DNA from 3 places in the Pelosinus sp. IPA-1 genome. Region 1 is predicted to be linked to each of the others. Evidence: riboswitches for the same ligand, from Rfam matches in the RefSeq annotation. Region 1 holds a riboswitch; each other region holds the start of a gene.

Region 1 (6,339 bases):
TGTAATAGCATCTTTTTCGCCCACATCAATCCCTTTGGCATCGCTTTTTGCATCACATAGAGCTTTTAATTCTGACATATTTCCTTTAATGACATTTGGGTGACATTCCGATATAAATTTCTTTGTAAAATCAAGGCGAAGGTCACTGCAGGCGACGCCAACAATATCAATAATAGAAGGAATACTTTTTTCAAAGGCGATTTTACCGGAAATCATGATTGATTCCATGCGAGTATCGTTTATATTTCCGAGATTTACGGCTAGTGCTTTGGAAGTAGCTGTGATTTGGCTAACCTCACGAGGATGTTCTGCCATAATCGGTTTTGCACCAATAGCAAGTACAGCATTTGCACAGTCATTGATTGAAATGTGATTCGTTATACAGTGGATCAGCGGTTTTTCTGCCTTTACTTGATGCCTTATTTCTAATAGATCTGTAATATTAAGCATTGGGTTGGTCATAAAATTTCCCTCCCAAGCTTTTCTGAAAATTTGCAAGCATACCTGATTTTTTTAGCGACGTAAGAAAAAAGTATGCAATCGTTCCGCCGATCAGCGTTCCGCAAACAAATAGCGGCACATAAAAGAGCCATGTAAGCCCTGTTTTACCATAGATAAAAGTCATAACCGGGTAAGAAACAATAGCTCCAATTATGCCAGTTCCAATAACCTCTCCTAAAACCGCATAAATCAATTTTCCCTTAGAGATTCTATAAAAAATTCCTGACAGCATAGCCCCAAAAACTGCACCAGTCAGTGCCAAAGGCGGAATTCCCATCACCATCATACGGATTACACCAATCAGTGTTGCACAGAGCAGGGCATACCAGGGGCCAAGCAAAACGGCACATACAATGTTAATAAAATGAGCCATGGGACACATTCCTTCAATGCGAAGAATCGGTGAAATGACTACACCAAGTGCGACCATCATTGATAGAATGACTAGTTTTAAAAGATTGGATTTTCTGTTCATAAAAAATACCTCGCTAACAATATTTATTTTTAAGCAGATTTGCTTAAATCCTGTTGATTGACAGAGTACGTCATACAGGTGGAGCAATATTGTTATTGAGGTATATTTCTCGTATAAACTAAATAGCATCCCCTGTATAACCATGCATCATATCAGGTCGGTCGAAGCTTAAAAGCTTCCTCTCATCTCGAAACACGAGCTCCCTCGCTATTTAATTGTTTTTTTAGGCGCAGGACGCTCCTCCTCCGCCTTTTCGGGAACGAAATCCCGAACATAAACAAAAACAGGGCATACCAATAACGGCATACCCCATTTGTACTATAGCCTTAAATCACTATAGATTAATTTCCTACGTTGGCATTATCCAAATCAGGTAATTGGGTCAAAGTTTAGTTACTTTTTCTCAGCCTGTCATACAAGCTCCCCAGAGTATTTAATTGTGGTTATTGTATCATAAGTGATACAATTTTTCAAATAAGGCTCTTTTTTAGTTTCTCATATCTTCGTATAATATCCTAATGTTGCGCTTAGCGTGTTGGAGATAGCCAGTTGGGGAGCTTTAGTTTGGTATGGTTTGGTTGGTACTCTGGATAATTGGGTCTTATAATGCAATTTTTTGGCTATTCCTATATGTCTTCATAGAAAAAGAACAGACATTACCGGCCTGTTCTTTTTCTATGAAAGGGATTTAGCGTTTCTTTACAGGAAAAAAAATTTGAGTAATATAATCATCTGCAGATTGTGATTCCATTGGTCCTTTTAGATATTGTTCATAAGGAGCTGAGGTAACATCATAACCATTTTCATTTATCCACTCAGTGAGTTTAGCATAACTATTTGGAAGGTTGGAGTAAGCACCTTTACATGTAGCCGTTGCACAAAGTCCTCCTGCCAGTAGTCTAGTATGTTGATTCTGTACCTCAACAGGAAGAGCGACTTCAGTATCATTATTAGCTGGATCAAACTCTTTATCATGATAAATTGACATTGGTGCCCCGGCAAACTGCATTCCGCTTGAATGGGCTAGTTCAAATAGTTTACCAATGTATTTACAATAATCATCAACGCTCATAAGTTGCCTACTGTACAGAATATGCTGAGGTTTGGTTTCAACTAACGTTACTTCAATATCATCAATAAATGACATAATATCAACACCTCTTTCTAAATTTAAAATATCAAACTTTAATTGATTTTCCAGTAGTTTGTAGTGTTCAATTTTTAATTGGATTTCATTTTTCTTGCTTGTTATCTGATTGAGAATATAATGATTATCGTACATGGAAACCATTGCAGCTATTTCTTCAAGGGAAAAATGATATCCTTTTAGTCGGTTAATTAGTAACAGTTGGCGAATTTGGGATACCTCATAAAAACGATAACCAGTGTCTGGATTTATATGGGTTGGTTTGATCAAACCAATTGTGTCATAGTGTCGCAATGTTCTTGTTGTGACACCACAGATTTTAGAGAATTCTCCGATAGAAAGCACTTTACACCTCAATTTTTTTTATTATTGATAGCTATCTCTTGTTTTTTAGTATAGTACTTTACGTTACGTTAAAGTCAATAGTTATTTAGCAGTTTATTGAAAGGTTAAACAACTTTCTAAAGAATACAGTAACTCGAAAAGTCTCTACTGTAAAACTTGAAGGTCTCTTAAAATTGATTTCGTAATCTCTCTGGCCTTTCCGCCGATAGCGCCATCTGAGGCTTGAATATTAGTAGCGAAGAAATATCGATTTCCTTGTTTTTCGACACAGCCGACAAACCAACCTAATATCCATTTATCATCTTGTAATCCCGAACCGGTTTTACCCATTAACCGCACATCGTCATTTTCTAGCAAAGTTATGTTCTTTTTCACAATAGCTACATTTTGGGGGGAAACCGGTAATTGATTCGCATATAGTCTGTGTAATAAATCCACTTGTTCCCGGGCTGAAATCTGCAATGAAGATCTTAACCAAAATGTGGTCAAACCGCCAGAAGTGTTGCGGTTCCCGTATTCTATCTTATCAATAAATGTCTGCATTCTTTCAGTTCCAATTCGTGTGGCAAGTTCTTGAAAGTACCAGACTACGGAATCCCTCGTAGCAGACGCCAAGGTTTGATCATGGTTCCAGCTCGGAAATGTATATTGGGTTCCATTCCATTTAAATAAAGTGTATACGTCTTCTTGATCTAAGACGCCGGTTTCCAATCCAGCGAGTGAATTATAAATTTTAAAGGTGGAACAGGGTGACAATTGTTTTACACTTTGCGGTTCGTTGAAGACTATGTACTGATCATTAGCCTCATCATACATAACAAACGTTCCAGTGGTAAATCCTTCAAAGTACTTTCCAAAGTCTTCTCTTGTCGTTACAGTCGCCGCATTTGCGTTAGTCATTAAGCCTGAATTAACAAGAATAACAGTAAGTAATACTAAAAACCATTTTTTCACTTTAAACATCCTTTCGTTTTGTTATTTTTATTGAATAGGTACCTTAGTTTGCAGCAGCTCTTTTAAAATTTAATGGATTACAATTGTAGTCGATATCTAAATATTACACTTGTAATCATAGAGTGTCAAGCTAGATATTTCTATAAAAAGTGGTTCGAATAGTCAAGCCTTTAAAACTATAAGAAGAGGAGGGGAGTAGACTACATTATAGGAAAAAAGCGTGGGGTTATATTATAAATTACCCCCACGCTTTTTAATCTTTATAAAATATTTTTATCTTTAAGAATCGATAACGTTATATTTTTGGCATTAATTCCTTCAGTTTTCTCTTTTCCTTGAATATTTGTTGCAAAGATATAAGTCTTACCGTTATTTTCTACATACCCTACAAACCACCCGTTGATACTATTACCATTTACGGTTCCGGTACCAGTTTTCCCATATAAAATTACTTTGTCCTGCTCCGAAATTTTGATGATTTTCTTGACGACATCGATGTTTTTTCGAGAAAAAGGCATGTCATAGGTACATAGCTTTTTAAGCATCTCCACCTGTTCTAGAGGGGAGATTTTTAATGAAGATTCAACCCAGAAATCACTAATGTCACCAGAAAGATCATAGTTCCCGTATCTAATTTGTTTTAAATAGTCCTCAATTTGAGTTTTACCCACCATTGAGTCAACCTTCTGGAAGTACCAGTTCACAGAAAATGCAATTGCTGATGCCAGTGTCTGATCTTTGTTCCAACGTTCGAAGGAATACATGGTCCCATCCCACTCCAATGGAGTATTTTCATTCATTAGAACTCCAGTCTCAAGTCCGACTAAAGAACTGACAATCTTATACGTTGAATCTGGAGATATACGCTTCTTGCTATCGTCGTAATTAAAAATTTGATAGTGGTTCTTTTCCATGTCAAGTAATACAAAGGATCCGTCATAACCTTGAAAATAATTGCTCAAATCTTCAGAAGAAATGCTTTGATTTAGCTGCAAACTTCCTGTAGAATCTGCACTAGATGTTTCCTTTGCATTAGTTAAGATAAAACATCCAATCAGTAAAAACAGAAGCATTTTCCAGATAACCCCGCTTACAGTTCCTTTTTTATACGAAGCGATCATGGCCACTCTTTTTCTAATATGGTTTTTACCACTTGCCAACCCGGCTATCGTGTAATCGTAAGCTGAATAGGAGTATCTTTCGAGAAAAGATATAATTGCGGCGCCATAACTTTTGTATTCATCAGGCTTTAGAGTGGAAAGTACATAAGCATCGCAAGCTAATTCTCGATCCTGCCGCATTTGATAAAAGGCATACCAGATTAGTGGGTTAAACCAATGGATAATTTGCAGAAAGGATGTAATCCAATTTATGTAAAGATCTCTGCGTTGTAGGTGGGCTAATTCATGTAACAGAATGAATCGTAACTCAGTTTTGCTTACATTATCTATGGTGCCAGTCGGTAGTATAATATACGGCCTAGTTGCTCCCACGACCATCGGGCTTCGGATTACTGGTGATTCAACTAACACTGGATTGACCTTGATATTTATTGTCTGCTTACATTCCTCAAGCAATTTTAAAACACAGCTATCATTTACTTTGAGGCTGTGTTTTATCATACGTTTCAGCTTAGTGGTAATGCTAATGGTATAAGCGGTTAGGCTTAGTACTCCAATCAACCAGACCAGAAATAAAATTGTATCCCTAGAATTGAGGAAAGTCCTGTTTACCGATAGGGAATAATCTTCACTGATGGTTCCTATTAGCGGCGAATTGTTATTGGCATTACGGTTTGTCTGCTTATTATCTTGGATCTCAAAGTAATTGCCTACTAAGGCCTGATTAAAGACGTTGAAAACGCTTAAGGAGCTTTCAGGTGCATAAGGAATTAATAACTTCAAGATCAGAAAAAACCATACAAGGTACTGCCAACTAGCGCCTAATTTATTCTTAAAGACGAATCGAAGCATCATGATGAATCCTATCAAAATGCTTCCCATAAGTGAAGAATCTAGTAGCCAAGTAATAAAGGAATTCAGTCCCACAAAGAGTCCTCCTTTATTTTGTCTTTTGATCTAAGATACGTTTTAGTTCGGCTATATCTTCTTTTGATAATTCTTGTTCTTCTAAAAAATTGGCAAACATAACGTTAAAGGCGCCAGAGAATACCTTTTCTAAAAAAGACTTGCTTTCTGCTTTTACACATTCATCCTCTGCGACCAGAGGGTAATAAAGGTATGCGCGGCCATCCTTATTAAAAGCAATTGCTTTTTTCTTTACCAATCTCCCAAGTAGTGTTTTAATTGTCTTAGGCTTCCAGGACTTAATACCATCAAATTTGTTAATGACTTCATTAGCAGTAAGTGGTGCAGAGGTCCATAAGATCTTCATGACTTGCCATTCCATGTCGGAGATCTGTGGCAAATTTTTCATTGATTTCACCTCTCAGGATTACAAGTGTAGTTTTATAATTATATTAACTTTTTCTTATTGCGCTGTCAAAATAATATTTATCAACAACCTGCAAATTTTATAATTTGGCAGGATGCCTGTCTTAGTATAGGGAATATGTCAAATGCTACATCTTGATCTATTCCCTTGAAAAGATGAACCTTTATCTTTATTAAGAATTGGAGGTTGCTCAATGAATTTGTTAACTTTAACTAAGGAAAATTTAGCACAAGAACATATTTGCTGTGCCATTGCAGATAAAAAAAACGCAGTAGGTATAGCAAGAAAAAAAGAGTGGCTTACCAATCGATTTCAGGATGGATTGGTTTTCCGGAAAGCTGATGTTCGGGGCAAGGTATTTATTGAATATTTACCTGCTGAAAATGCCTGGTGCCCCATTGATGCGGATGGGTATATGTTCATCAATTGTTTTTGGGTAGCAGGACGTTATCAGCACCAAGGA
Region 2 (6,339 bases), on a different contig from region 1:
GGCCCGAAAGATTGTGTTTGATGGTGCAAAATTAGCTGACATGCCTGTGATAACAGAAAGTACTAAGCAGTACATGTTTGATTTTAATGCACTACGCAAGGCTGGTATCAAGGAAGAACAATTACCAGCAGGTAGTGTTATTGTGAATAAGCCAGTTACCTTCTATGAAACGTATAAATCCTTAGTTTGGTTCTTGATGGCACTATTTGTAGTATTGCTGTTTTTAGTAACAGTATTAGCTTTTAATATAAACCGCCGTAGGAAGGTTGAGGAGGAGATCCGTCAGCTCAATAGGGCCTTAGAGAATCAAGTCACTGAGCGGACTAGGGCATTGCAGGATACCAATTCTACCTTAAGACAGACCTTGGAAGACTTACATCAGGCTCGTCGTCACTTGGTAGAGTCAGAGAAAATGGCCTTATTAGGTGAGTTAGTAGCAGGTATAGCACATGAAATAAACACTCCGATAGGAAATAGTATTACGGCAATTTCGCATTTGACAATGTTGACAGGAGAATTCAATCAAAAATTCTTGGATGGCCAAATGAAACGATCCGATTTAGAAATCTATTTAGATTCTTGTAATAAGGTAAGTAAAATTATTACTACTAATCTAGATCGTGCTGCAGAGTTGATTCGTAGTTTTAAACAAGTTGCAGTTGACCAGTTAGTTGAAGAACGGCGAAATTTTGATTTGAAAGAATACATACAGGATGTATTGGTAAGCCTAAATCCTCAATTGAAAAAGACTCAGCACAAAATAAACGTAACTTGTCCTGAGGGCATTAAGGTTTACTGGTATCCTGGAGCATTTTGGCAAATTATATCAAATATGCTAAACAATTCTATATTACATGCTTATTATCCAGACGAACTAGGCACGATTTCCATTACTGTTTCTTATGAAGCTGGGATTATCACCTTGATTTATGCAGATGATGGAAAAGGTATGGAGCCAGAGGTGCAAAAGAAGATCTTTGAGCCATTTTTTACAACACGGCGGGGTACTGGTGGTACTGGCCTTGGTATGCATATTGTCTATAATTTGGTGGTTTTTAAAATGAAAGGAACCGTTGAGTGTACTAGTCAGCTGGGAAACGGTACGGTTTTTACAATAAAACTTCCAGAACGTACTTAAGTTAAAGGAGAAAATATCATGGATGATGAATTGTTATTTGTAGAAGAGACGGATGTACGTGATAGTAAGGCAGCAGGACAGATAAAGGTTTTGATCGTTGATGACGAAGAAGAAGTACATATTGTTACCAAGCTAGTATTAAATAACTTTGTATTTGAAGGTAAAAAGATTGAGCTTCTTAGTGTTTATTCTGCTAGTGAAGCTAAGACGGTACTAGAGGAACATGGGGATATTGCTCTTATTTTATTAGATGTTGTCATGGAGAGAGCGGATGCCGGGTTAGAACTGGTAAAATACATTCGAGACGTTATGGAAAATAAGTTGGTGCGGATTGTATTGCGTACGGGCCAGCCCGGAGAAGCTCCAGAAGCCCAGATTATTGTTGAATACGACATTAATGATTATAAAGAAAAAACGGAATTAACAGCCCAAAAGCTGATAACTACCTTAATCTCTGCGTTGCGTTCTCATCGAGATTTATTGACAATTGCCATGAATAAACAAGGGTTAGAAAAAATTATCCAGTCTTCACCTGAGATTTTTCGTATGCAATCCATGCAAAACTTTGCCGCTGGTGTACTAATGCAACTCATCGCAATGCTTGGACTTAATAAGAATAGCTTGTATGTCAAGGTATCGAGTTTTGCCGCTACGCGAAAGAAGGATGGAGAAATAAAGGTTTTAGCAGCTACAGGTACCTTTGATAGTGAAACCTACGAAAATATTTCGATTGACGTGAAAAATAAACTTGATTACGTTCTTATGGCGAAACAAAGTATATTTTTTGAGGATTACTTTATTCTTTACTGGCAAAGTGCAGACGATTATGTGTATCTAATTTATATGGAGGGTGGACAAAGACTTAGTGAGTTAGATAGGCGTTTATTAGATGTTTTTTGCTTAAATGTTTCTTCTGCCTTTGAAAATCTTAAATTGCATTTAGAAATGTATAATACACAACGAGAGGTTTTCTTTAGGTTGGCCGAAGTGGCAGAAACGCGCTCAAAAGAAACAGGCAACCATGTAAGACGTGTTGCTGAATATGCTCGTTTGCTGGCTGAAAAATATGGATTACCAGATGATGAAGTGGATCTAATTCATTTAGCGACTCCTATGCATGATATAGGTAAGCTAGGGATCCCTGATGAGATATTAAATAAACCAGGGAAATTAACGCTAACCGAGTTTGAAGTTGTCAAACTTCACGCTAATATTGGCTATGATATGTTAAAGGGATCTCATTTAACGATGTTAAAGGCAGCAGCTATTATTGCGCAGCAACACCATGAACGATATGATGGCAAGGGATATTCTAGTGGGTTAAAAGGGGAAGAAATTCATATTTATGCTAGAATCGCCGCCATTGCCGATGTCTTTGATGCACTAAGCTGCAAAAGAGTCTATAAAGAAGCCTGGCCATTAAATGAAATTTTGACCTATTTCAAGGAGGCTAAGGGAGGACAATTTGATCCTGTATTAGTTGATTTATTTTTTACTAATTTGGATGAAATCATTAAGGTGAGAGAAAAGTATGCAGATGAATAATTGCGGCGTACTTCTGGGGGTTGTATAATATGGTTAGAATAAGATGGAGGTAGAAAAATGAGTTTACATATTGATGCAAAAGAAGGCGATATCGCTAGTACGGTATTAATGCCTGGTGATCCACTTAGAGCTAAGTTTATAGCGGAAAACTTTTTGGAAAATGCTGTTTGTTATAATGAAGTGCGTGGTATGTACGGGTATACAGGATATTACCAGGGCAAAAGAGTTTCTGTACAAGGTTCGGGAATGGGGATTCCTTCTATATCTATTTATGCCCATGAGTTAATGACGAGCTATAATGTGAAAAATATTATTCGGATTGGTACTTGCGGATCATTACAGGAAAATGTAAAAATTAAGGACATTGTTCTCGCTATGTCAGCTTCTCATGATTCTAATATTAATCTACAACGGTTTGAGGGTATGACCTTTGCTCCTACAGCAAATTTTGAATTATTAAAAAAGGCATATGATGTAGCGCAGCGGTTAGGGATTGAAACTAAAGTCGGAAATGTGTTTACAACGGATACCTTTTATCATGATGATTGTGAGGATTGGAAGCGTTGGACCAAATTTGGTGTATTGGCCGTCGAGATGGAAACGGCAGGATTATATACTTTGGCTGCAAAACATGGTGTAAAGGCGTTAACCATTGTGACAGTGAGTGATAGCTTAGTTACAGGTGAAGCTACTTCTGCTGCGGAACGGCAGACGACTTTTACGCAAATGATGAAAATAGCTTTGGAAATGGTAGAGTAAAAAAAGCATTGCACTTTATGAAGGTCTATAATATACTGTAGGAAATTACATATGACGCTGGGGGAGCCTTATGGCTGAGAGGGAATTTTCATTCCTGACCCTTTGAACCTGATGTGGTTAGTACCATCGTAGGGAAGCTATTTTATATTTGTGTATGTTATTTATAAAAGCTTATCCTCTTTGGATAAGCTTTTTTTATTTACCATTACATATTTCAATATTTCTCTGCGATCACTATCTATACTATTTCATTCTTAAATGCATTACAGAGGTGAGGTGAAAAAGTTGGAGGTTATGCTAAACGGAAACCTTGAAAAAATAGCGGAGGAGATAAATTTATCTACGTTTTTACTTAGCAAAGGTTTGAATCTTGACACCATTATTGTGGAATATCAAGGCAATATAGTAAAGAAAGAGGAATGGGCAACGATTACTTTGCAAGATAAGGATTGTTTAGAAGTACTAAAATTTGTTGGCGGAGGCTGATTTGATGAGTGATTCATTAATGATTGGTGGGAAAAGCTTAGAAAGTCGTCTATTTATTGGCACAGGTAAGTATTCTGCAGACACTATGATTCCCGAAATTATAGAGAAATCAGGATCACAAGTTATTACCGTGGCGCTTCGACGAATTGATTTTAATTCTCCTAGAGGGAATGTGATGGATCATATTCCTTCCAGTATGCAACTTTTGCCGAATACTTCTGGTGCGCGAAACGCACAGGAGGCAATACGAATTGCGCGGTTAGCCAAGGCCGCAGGATGTGGCAACTGGATTAAAATTGAGGTTATTTCGGATAATAAATACTTGTTGCCAGACGGTTATGAGACCATTAAAGCAACGGAAATATTAGCTAAGGAAGGGTTTGTAGTATTACCTTATATCAGTCCAGATTTAATGGTAGCAAAGAAACTAGTTGAAGTTGGTGCAGCAGCAGTTATGCCATTAGGTGCCCCCATTGGCAGTAATCGAGGTTTAAAAACCAAAGAATTATTAAAAATAATGATTGAGGAAATATCTTTACCAGTGATTGTTGATGCAGGGATTGGTAAACCTTCCGACGCTTGCGAGGCGATGGAAATGGGGGCAGCAGCTTGTTTATTAAATACTGCAATTGCCAGCGCAGACGATCCTGTCTTAATGGCTGAGGCTTTTGGTATGGCTGTAATTGCCGGGCGTAAAGCGTATTTAGCGGGTCTTGGGCGTTCTCATAAGTGGGCAAGTTCTTCATCTCCTTTGACTGGATTTTTACATAATTGAGGAGGAAACTATGAGCTTTTATGATGAGTATTTGCAATATACTGAAGGCAATATAGAAGAAGTATTTCAAAATACAACCTCTGAAGATATTGTAAAGATTCTTGGGAAAGAGCGATTAACAGTAAAGAATTTTTTAGCCTTATTATCTCCTAAAGGGGAAGAACATTTAGAATTAATGGCCCAAAAGGCAAATCAGTTGACAGTACAAAATTTCGGACGTGTCATTTTATTGTATACACCGATGTATTTATCTGATTACTGTACAAATCAATGCACCTATTGTGGTTTTAATATAACCAATACGTTTACCCGTAAGCAATTGACCATGGAAGAGGTAGAAAAAGAAGCCAAAAATATTGCGGCTTCCGGCATTCAACATATTTTAATTCTAACAGGAGATGCTCCAGTAAGAGCTGGCGTCTCTTATATGGAAGATTGTGTTCAGATCTTAAAAAACTACTTTTCCTCCATTGCCATTGAGGTCTATGCCTTAACAGAAGAGGAGTACGCCAAACTTGGAGAAGCTGGTGTAGAGAGCATGACAATGTATCAGGAAACCTACAATCCAATCATCTATGACAAACTTCATGTGAAAGGGCCTAAGAAAGATTATCACTTCCGCCTTGATGCACCAGAACGGGCTTGTCAAGCTGGTTTTCGCTCTGTAAATATTGGAGCTTTGCTCGGACTTGATGATTGGCGCAGAGATGGATTCTTTACGGGCTTACATGCTAACTACTTGCAAAATAAATATCCAGATGTTGAGATTAGTATATCGCTACCTCGTATACGTCCAACTATGGGGGCTTGCGAAACTGGAAACAACGTGAACGATAAGAATATGGTTCAATTTATGACCGCTTTTCGGTTGTTTATGCCAAGGGCGGGGATGCCTTTATCGACTAGAGAAAGTGCAGAATTTCGGAACCACGCTATTAAATTAGGGATTACGAAAATGTCTGCAGGAGTCAACACTGCAGTAGGGGGACATATTGAGGTTCAGGAAAACGCAGGACAATTTGCCGTTTCTGATACACGGAGTGTGAAGGAGATGTCTAAGGCCATTCTGCAATTAGGTTATCAGCCTGTATTTAAGGATTGGCAAGCGATATGACAGTAAAATATAGAAACTTATTTGAGAAAGCATTAGGTATGGCTCTAGGAGAGAACAATTTAGAAAAGATCCAACAGATTACGGTAGGTATCGGTGGAGCTGGGGGACTAGGTTCCAACTGTGCAGTGAATTTAGTGCGTAGTGGTTTTAGCAATTTTGTAATTGTAGACTTTGATACAATTGAGTTTTCTAATCTTAATCGGCAGTTTTATTTTTACAATCAAGTTGGTAAGTCTAAGGTAACGACCTTAAGGGAGAACTTACTGGCAATTAATCCTGCTATACAAGTAGAAATCTTGCAGGAGCGAATAGAGGAACACAATGTTGCTGCCCTGTTTAAAGATTGCCATATTATTGTTGAAGCCTTTGATCAAGCAAACTATAAGAAAATGATTGTAGAAGAATACCTACAGTCTGAAAAATTTATTGTATCTGCTTCTGGTCTCGCAGGTTATGCGGATAGTGATGAAATAAAAACTCATAAAATCAAAGAAAACTTATATGTTGTCGGTGATTTATCCT
Region 3 (6,339 bases), 410 kb from region 1:
GAAGCATCTAAGAAGTTTCCTTCGGATGTTGCCTACTATTCGGTTGTAGATAATACAAAATTTGTACGCGAATCCATGAAGGAAGTTGCGAAAACTTTTGCAGAAGCACTGCTGTTAGTGCTGTTAGTAGTATTTTTGTTTTTGCAAAGCTGGCGTGCAACACTCATTCCAATGCTCGCAATTCCAGTTTCCTTGATTGGAACCTTTGGTGCATTTATGGTAATGGGCTTTTCGATTAATACGCTCACTCTTTTTGCTATGGTACTGGCCATAGGGCTCGTAGTAGATGATGCAATTATTGTAATTGAAGCAGTTGAGCATCATATGAGATATAATGGTATGAGCCCTAAAGACGCAACTAAATTGGCCATGAGTGAAGTATCTGGTCCTGTTGTTGCGATTGCCTTTGTGTTAGCATCTGTATTTATTCCCGTTGCCTTTTTTGGCGGGACAACAGGTGTTTTATACAAACAGTTCGCCTTAACAATCGCAGTTTCCATGGCCTTGTCCGCCATCGTGGCTTTATCTTTAACACCGGCCCTTTGTGCGTTAATACTTAAGCCTCATGATCCGAATGCCCACTCTGGGCTCCTAGAAAGATTTTTTAACAAATTTAATGATGTGTTTGAGGCTACCGTAGAGCGATATGGTAAAGGTTTGGCTAAATTAATCAAAAGAGCCGCTTTGGGTGTTGTATTCTTAGTGGTACTTTTATTAGTCACTGGTAAACTATTTCAACTCGTTCCATCTTCCTTTGTTCCTAGTGAAGATCAAGGGTACTTTATTTCAAGTATTACCTTACCAGAGGCGGCAAGCGCGAGTCGTACCGCTACTGTTGCTAGTAAAATAGCCGAAGATATGCGTGCTCAACCGGGGGTAGCGGATACAATTGTAGTGCAAGGTTATGATATTTTAGCTGGTGCTCAAAAAGCAAATTCAGCGATTATTTTTACGAAACTTGCTGATTGGGATGAAAGAACCGCTCCAGGATTAGGGGTAGAGCAACAGGTTATGAAGGTTTTGATGAATGGTTCTCATATTCCTGAAGCTAGGGTTGTTTCCTTTAATGCTCCTTCCTTACCAGGTATTGGCACCGTTGGTGGCTTTACCATGATGATTGAAGATAAAGGCGGCAATACCATTGAAGAAATAGATAAGATATCTAAGCAATTTATGGCCGCTGCTCGTAAACGTCCGGAAATCGGGATGATTTATTCTACATTTGGAATTGATACTCCTGGTTATCGTTTTGATGTAGATCGGGAAAAAGCAGAGCAGTTAGGTATTCCAGTAAAGGATGTATTTACTGCCTTACAGACCTTCCTTGGTGGCGTACAGGTTAATGATTTTAACCGTTTCGGTAGGTCCTATAAAGTAGTTATGCAAGCGGAACAGCAATTCCGTAATGATGTAGAAGGAACTCGTTTCTTCTATGTCCGTAGTTCATCTGGTGTCATGGTACCACTCAATACCTTATTAAAACCACAAACCATTACGGCACCTCCTGTAATTAAACGGTTTAATGGATACAGAACGATTCAGGTAGGGGGTAATCCAGCTCTAGGATATAGCTCTGGTCAAGCATTAGCTGCACTGGAAGAAGTAGCAGCGCAGACGCTGCCTAGTGATTTTGGTTATGAATGGGCCGATCAGAGTCGTGAAGAAAAAATATCTGGTGGTCGTGCTCCTTTTGTCTTCGGCTTTGCCTTGCTGTTTGTATTCTTATGCTTGGCAGCTCTTTATGAAAGTTTTGGTATACCTTTTGCAGTTCTTCTGTCAGTTCCTACTGGCATATTTGGAGCATTCTTATTCCAATTTGTACGTAATTTACAAAATGATGTTTACATGCAGATTGGTATGGTTATGCTCATTGGATTGTCAGCTAAAAATGCAATCCTAATCGTCGAATATGCGAAAGTTAGGGTTGATAAGGGCATGGACCCTGTTAAAGCAGCGATTGAAGCCGCTAAATTAAGGTTACGTCCTATCATAATGACTTCCTTAGCCTTTATTATTGGATGTTTACCTCTTGTAATTGCTACAGGAGCTGGTGCTGGAGCGAGAAATTCTATGGGTACGGCCGTTGTTGGCGGTATGCTGGCAGCTACAACACTAGGAATTTTCTTAATTCCTGTTCTCTTTGTTCTAATTGAGCGGGGAGTGGGTGCTCTGAACAAACATAAGCAACATAAAAAAGAATTGCAGGCATCTCATGATGCAGGAAGTTCTGTGAAATAAGTAATGAAAAAGAAGACTTGGGTTCCAGTGGAGTATAACTCCGTCAGAGCCTAAGTCTTCTTTTCTTTTATGGTTTTATCGATGTAAATTGACTTTCAAAGTGTGGTATTCCTTAGCGATACGTACAGGTTTCGTCATAAACCGAACGGGAATAGAGCAAAGGAACGTTGTCAGATCATTACGGATTTCTTGGTTCAAGCGAGAGGGTTTTGTTATGATGCGAGACAAGAGGAATTCGCCATAAGTTTGGGAAGAGGGTTTTTTGAGTACGTTTTCAGGGTTACTATTATCATTTGTTGGGGCAGGAGAAGAGATAATGGTTGTTTTATGTATTAGGTTACTTGGTAGAGGCGTTGCAGTAATTTGCCGATAAGGTCCAATGGTTTTTCCACATCCTTCACAAGATATTTGTACAATTAAGTTGTTATTGTAGTTAATATCATGAACAGCCTCTTGATTGCAGCGCATGCAGAATAAAACTGCTTTAAAAGACTCTTTGCACATAATAAGACCTCCTTTATTGGGGACTTCTCATATAAGAGATATAAAATCTACTTCTATATCATAGCAATAGGAAAAAATAAACATTCTACCTATAGTAAGACTGAAAAAATAAGAACTAATAAAGTTTATGTTTTTTCTTTTCATTTAGCACCTAGGCTTTTGATGAATATAAAATTCGGGTATGGACTTTAGGGTGCAAAAATTAGTAAAGGGTTGTTTGTTATTATTAACAGGATTAGGTATTTTCAAACAATGATTTAATTATTACGGGACAAATCGGTTAACTATAATAAAGTGTTGTAGAGTAAGATGTAAGTGTCCTTACATAAGAAGTTGAAAAACTAGTTTGGATATGTTACGATGATGCTGAACTGAATAAGGCAAGGGGGGCTGGAGAGGCTGGCTGAGATATAGATCTGATAAAATCTATGACCCTGTAACCTGATCTGGGTAATGCCAGCGGAGGGATAGCGATATAGTTTTTGTGTACCAAGCGCATCCTATGGATGCGCTTTTTTGCATGATAGAGTATTATAAACCACAAAGACGCAATGTGGTTGAATATTTTTAAGGGGGAATTTTTATTAAAAAGGTACTTACGATAGCAGGTTCCGATTCTAGTGGTGGAGCTGGAATTCAAGCTGATTTAAAGGCTTTTTGTGCTCATGGGGTATTTGGTATGAGTGTCATTACAGCCGTGACAGCTCAGAATACCCAAGGTGTATTTGCTGTACAAGATATTGATGTAACTGTTATAGAGAAACAAATAGAAGCTATTTTTGATGATATATCAGTTTCAGCTGTTAAAATTGGTATGGTTTCTCGCATCGAAACGATTCGAGCAGTAGCCAATGGCCTCAAAAAGTTTAATGCCCAGAATGTTGTTGTGGATCCAGTAATGATATCAAAAAGCGGATATTATTTACTCCAGCCCGATGCAATGGAGGCATTAGTCTCTTGTTTATTGCCTTTGGCGACAGTGCTGACTCCTAATATTCCCGAGGCGGAAGAAATCAGTGGAAGGAAGATACATAGCTTAAAAGATATGGAGGAAGCTGCTAAAGCCATTCATCTGTTAGGGCCCAAATATGTTCTCTTAAAGGGAGGTCATCGAGAAGAGGATGCCGTTGATGTCTTATTCGACGGGGAAATTTTCCACCATTTTGGCTCCTTGCGAATTGCCACCCCAAATACCCACGGTACGGGTTGTACTTTGTCAGCTGCTATTGCGGCCAACTTGGCAAAAGGATATTTGCCACAAGAGGCAGTTGCGCGGGCTAAAGAATATATCCATACCGCGATTGAACATTCTTTTTCCATTGGTAAAGGGGTTGGCCCCGTCCATCATTTCTATAATTTATATAAAGGTGCAGGTATGTTAGATGATGAATGAAAATAATAATACACTTGGTTTTACCCATTATTTGTTTTTGTGGTTTGGTGCGGCTGTGTCCATTGCGGAGATTTTAACAGGCGGGTTGTTGGCTCCTCTAGGTTTTCAAAGTGGTGTGACTGCCATTGTCATTGGTCATGTGGTGGGTACCGTTATGATGGTGTTATGTGGCATCATAGGTACGCAGGAAAGGATACCAGCCCTAGTATCTACCAGAATTTCTTTTGGAGCCTATGGTTCCTATTTGTTCTCCATCCTAAATGTACTGCAACTAGTTGGTTGGACTGCCGTTATGATTATTGCTGCGGCCAGATCAGCCAATGAAATTAGTAAGATACTTTGGGGTATGGATCAAATGTCCTTATGGAGTATTGGTATTGGTGGATTAGTTCTTTTATGGATCGCTCTGGGCAGAGAAGGCGGCTTGAAGAGGCTTAATATGTTGGCCGTATTTCTCTTATTAGGTATAACGGTGATACTAAGTACCGTTGTATTTAAAGATAGTTCCGCTTTAAGCGTACTACCTGCTGGTGGTATGTCCTTTGGTGAAGCGTTAGAACTTAGTGTAATTATGCCTTTATCTTGGTTACCGTTAATTGCAGATTACACCCGTTTTGCAAAAAGTAAAACAAGCGCAGCCTTAGGCAGCGGCCTGGGCTACTTTATTGGCAGCTGCTGGATGTATATTATTGGCCTCGGAGCTGCTATTGTTGCTGGTAACCCAGAACCTTCGGCTATGATGCTAGCTGCTAATTTGGGATTATCTGCCTTGGGAATTGTAGTATTAGCAACAGTAACGACGACTTTCTTGGATGCTTATTCCGCAGGTGTAAGCTTTAATAATATTTTCCCTGAGTTAAACGAAAAACAAGTTGCTTTGGTGATGACGGTTATTGGTACAGTGATCGCTTTGTGGATCAATATGGAAGAGTACGAAAGTTTTCTAATCGCTATCGGGTCAGTTTTTGCGCCTTTATTTGCGGTACTCTTGACCGAGTATTTTATCATTAAAAATCGGCTGGTTAGACCCGAGGTGCTAATCAACTGGAGTGCACTAGTGGTTTGGGCTCTTGGGGTAGTAATGTATTATCAGTTTATCAAAATGGAATTTATCTTAGGAGCGACGATACCTGTTATGTTGATTACTGCATTACTCTACAAAATAATATGGGGGTATACGAAACAATGGAAATACTGCAAAAAATCTCCGATGGCCTTATAGCTCTAAAACAAAAGAAGCCTTTAGTGCATCATATTACTAATTATGTGACAGTGAATGATTGTGCAAATATCACCTTAGCGATAGGTGCTTCTCCTGTGATGGCAGATGATATAGAAGAAGTTGAAGAAATGGTTTCGTTTGCTTCTTCCTTAGTGTTAAATATAGGTACACTGAATTCTCGAAGTATTGAATCCATGCTAGTCGTTGGCAAAAAGGCGAAAGAAAAGGGAATTCCCATTGTATTTGATCCAGTCGGGGTAGGAGCTACTAACCTTCGTACAGTTACGGCAAAACAAATTATAGAAGACGTTCGTCCTGATGTAATACGTGGTAATATGTCAGAAATGAAAATTTTAGCGGGTATCGCTACAGAAATTAAAGGCGTCGATTCTGTGGCTGATGAAATGGATGGGGAAAAGGTAGCACTTTATCTTTCGCAAAAACTTAGCTGCGTGATTGCAATTACGGGTAAACAAGATGTTATTGCTCAAGGAAATAAAGTTTGCCTGATTCATAATGGACATCCTATATTGTCAGAGGTTACTGGCACTGGATGTATGGCTACGTCCCTCATTGCTTCTTATTGTGGCGCAAATGACGATTTGTTTGTCGGAGCAGCGGCAGGGGTTATGACCATGGGGCTAGCTGGGGAGCTCGCGAGACAATCTTTGAAAGCTGGCGAAGGGATTGGAACATTTCGCGCTCGGTTATTTGATGCTGTATGGAATATGACTCCAGAGATTTTAGAAAAAGGCGGCACGATAACGAATGGATAAAGGGGCAATTGATTATTCCTTGTACTTAGTTACGGACCGAGAATTATTAAGTGGCAAAGATCTTGCTACTACAGTAGAAGAAGCTATTAAGGGCAGCGTTACTTTAGTACAAATCCGTGAAAAAAACATATCTACGTTAGATTTTTTTCAGTTGGCCATACAGGTTAAAGATATTACTGCTGCCTATGGTGTTCCCTTTATTGTCA

What was found. Region 1 has a riboswitch for thiamine pyrophosphate ahead of thiW (energy coupling factor transporter S component ThiW). Riboswitches for the same ligand answer to the same signal wherever they lie in the genome.
Region 2: linked by a shared signal. The riboswitch ahead of thiS (sulfur carrier protein ThiS) and the one ahead of thiW (energy coupling factor transporter S component ThiW) in region 1 are both predicted to bind thiamine pyrophosphate.
Region 3: linked by a shared signal. The riboswitch ahead of thiD (bifunctional hydroxymethylpyrimidine kinase/phosphomethylpyrimidine kinase) and the one ahead of thiW (energy coupling factor transporter S component ThiW) in region 1 are both predicted to bind thiamine pyrophosphate.

The regions. Positions count from the first base shown of each region.
Region 1 covers NZ_BSVC01000002.1:51,848-58,186, forward strand. Annotated here, with positions in the region: gene thiM (hydroxyethylthiazole kinase) at 1-462, opposite strand, end outside; gene thiW (energy coupling factor transporter S component ThiW) at 443-976, opposite strand; TPP riboswitch at 1,307-1,413, opposite strand; gene QSJ81_RS03930 (MerR family transcriptional regulator) at 1,665-2,468, opposite strand; gene QSJ81_RS03935 (penicillin-binding transpeptidase domain-containing protein) at 2,613-3,431, opposite strand; gene QSJ81_RS03940 (BlaR1 family beta-lactam sensor/signal transducer) at 3,683-5,470, opposite strand; gene QSJ81_RS03945 (BlaI/MecI/CopY family transcriptional regulator) at 5,484-5,858, opposite strand; gene QSJ81_RS03950 (YoaP domain-containing protein) at 6,070-6,339, shown strand, end outside.
Region 2 covers NZ_BSVC01000001.1:683,430-689,768, forward strand. Annotated here, with positions in the region: gene QSJ81_RS03120 (sensor histidine kinase) at 1-1,138, shown strand, start outside; gene QSJ81_RS03125 (DUF3369 domain-containing protein) at 1,157-2,683, shown strand; gene deoD (purine-nucleoside phosphorylase) at 2,741-3,442, shown strand; TPP riboswitch at 3,492-3,594, shown strand; gene thiS (sulfur carrier protein ThiS) at 3,737-3,928, shown strand; gene QSJ81_RS03140 (thiazole synthase) at 3,933-4,703, shown strand; gene thiH (2-iminoacetate synthase ThiH) at 4,714-5,817, shown strand; gene thiF (sulfur carrier protein ThiS adenylyltransferase ThiF) at 5,814-6,339, shown strand, end outside.
Region 3 covers NZ_BSVC01000002.1:460,228-466,566, forward strand. Annotated here, with positions in the region: gene QSJ81_RS05930 (efflux RND transporter permease subunit) at 1-2,238, shown strand, start outside; gene QSJ81_RS05935 (hypothetical protein) at 2,314-2,742, opposite strand; TPP riboswitch at 3,116-3,227, shown strand; gene thiD (bifunctional hydroxymethylpyrimidine kinase/phosphomethylpyrimidine kinase) at 3,326-4,135, shown strand; gene cytX (putative hydroxymethylpyrimidine transporter CytX) at 4,125-5,357, shown strand; gene thiM (hydroxyethylthiazole kinase) at 5,321-6,133, shown strand; gene thiE (thiamine phosphate synthase) at 6,126-6,339, shown strand, end outside.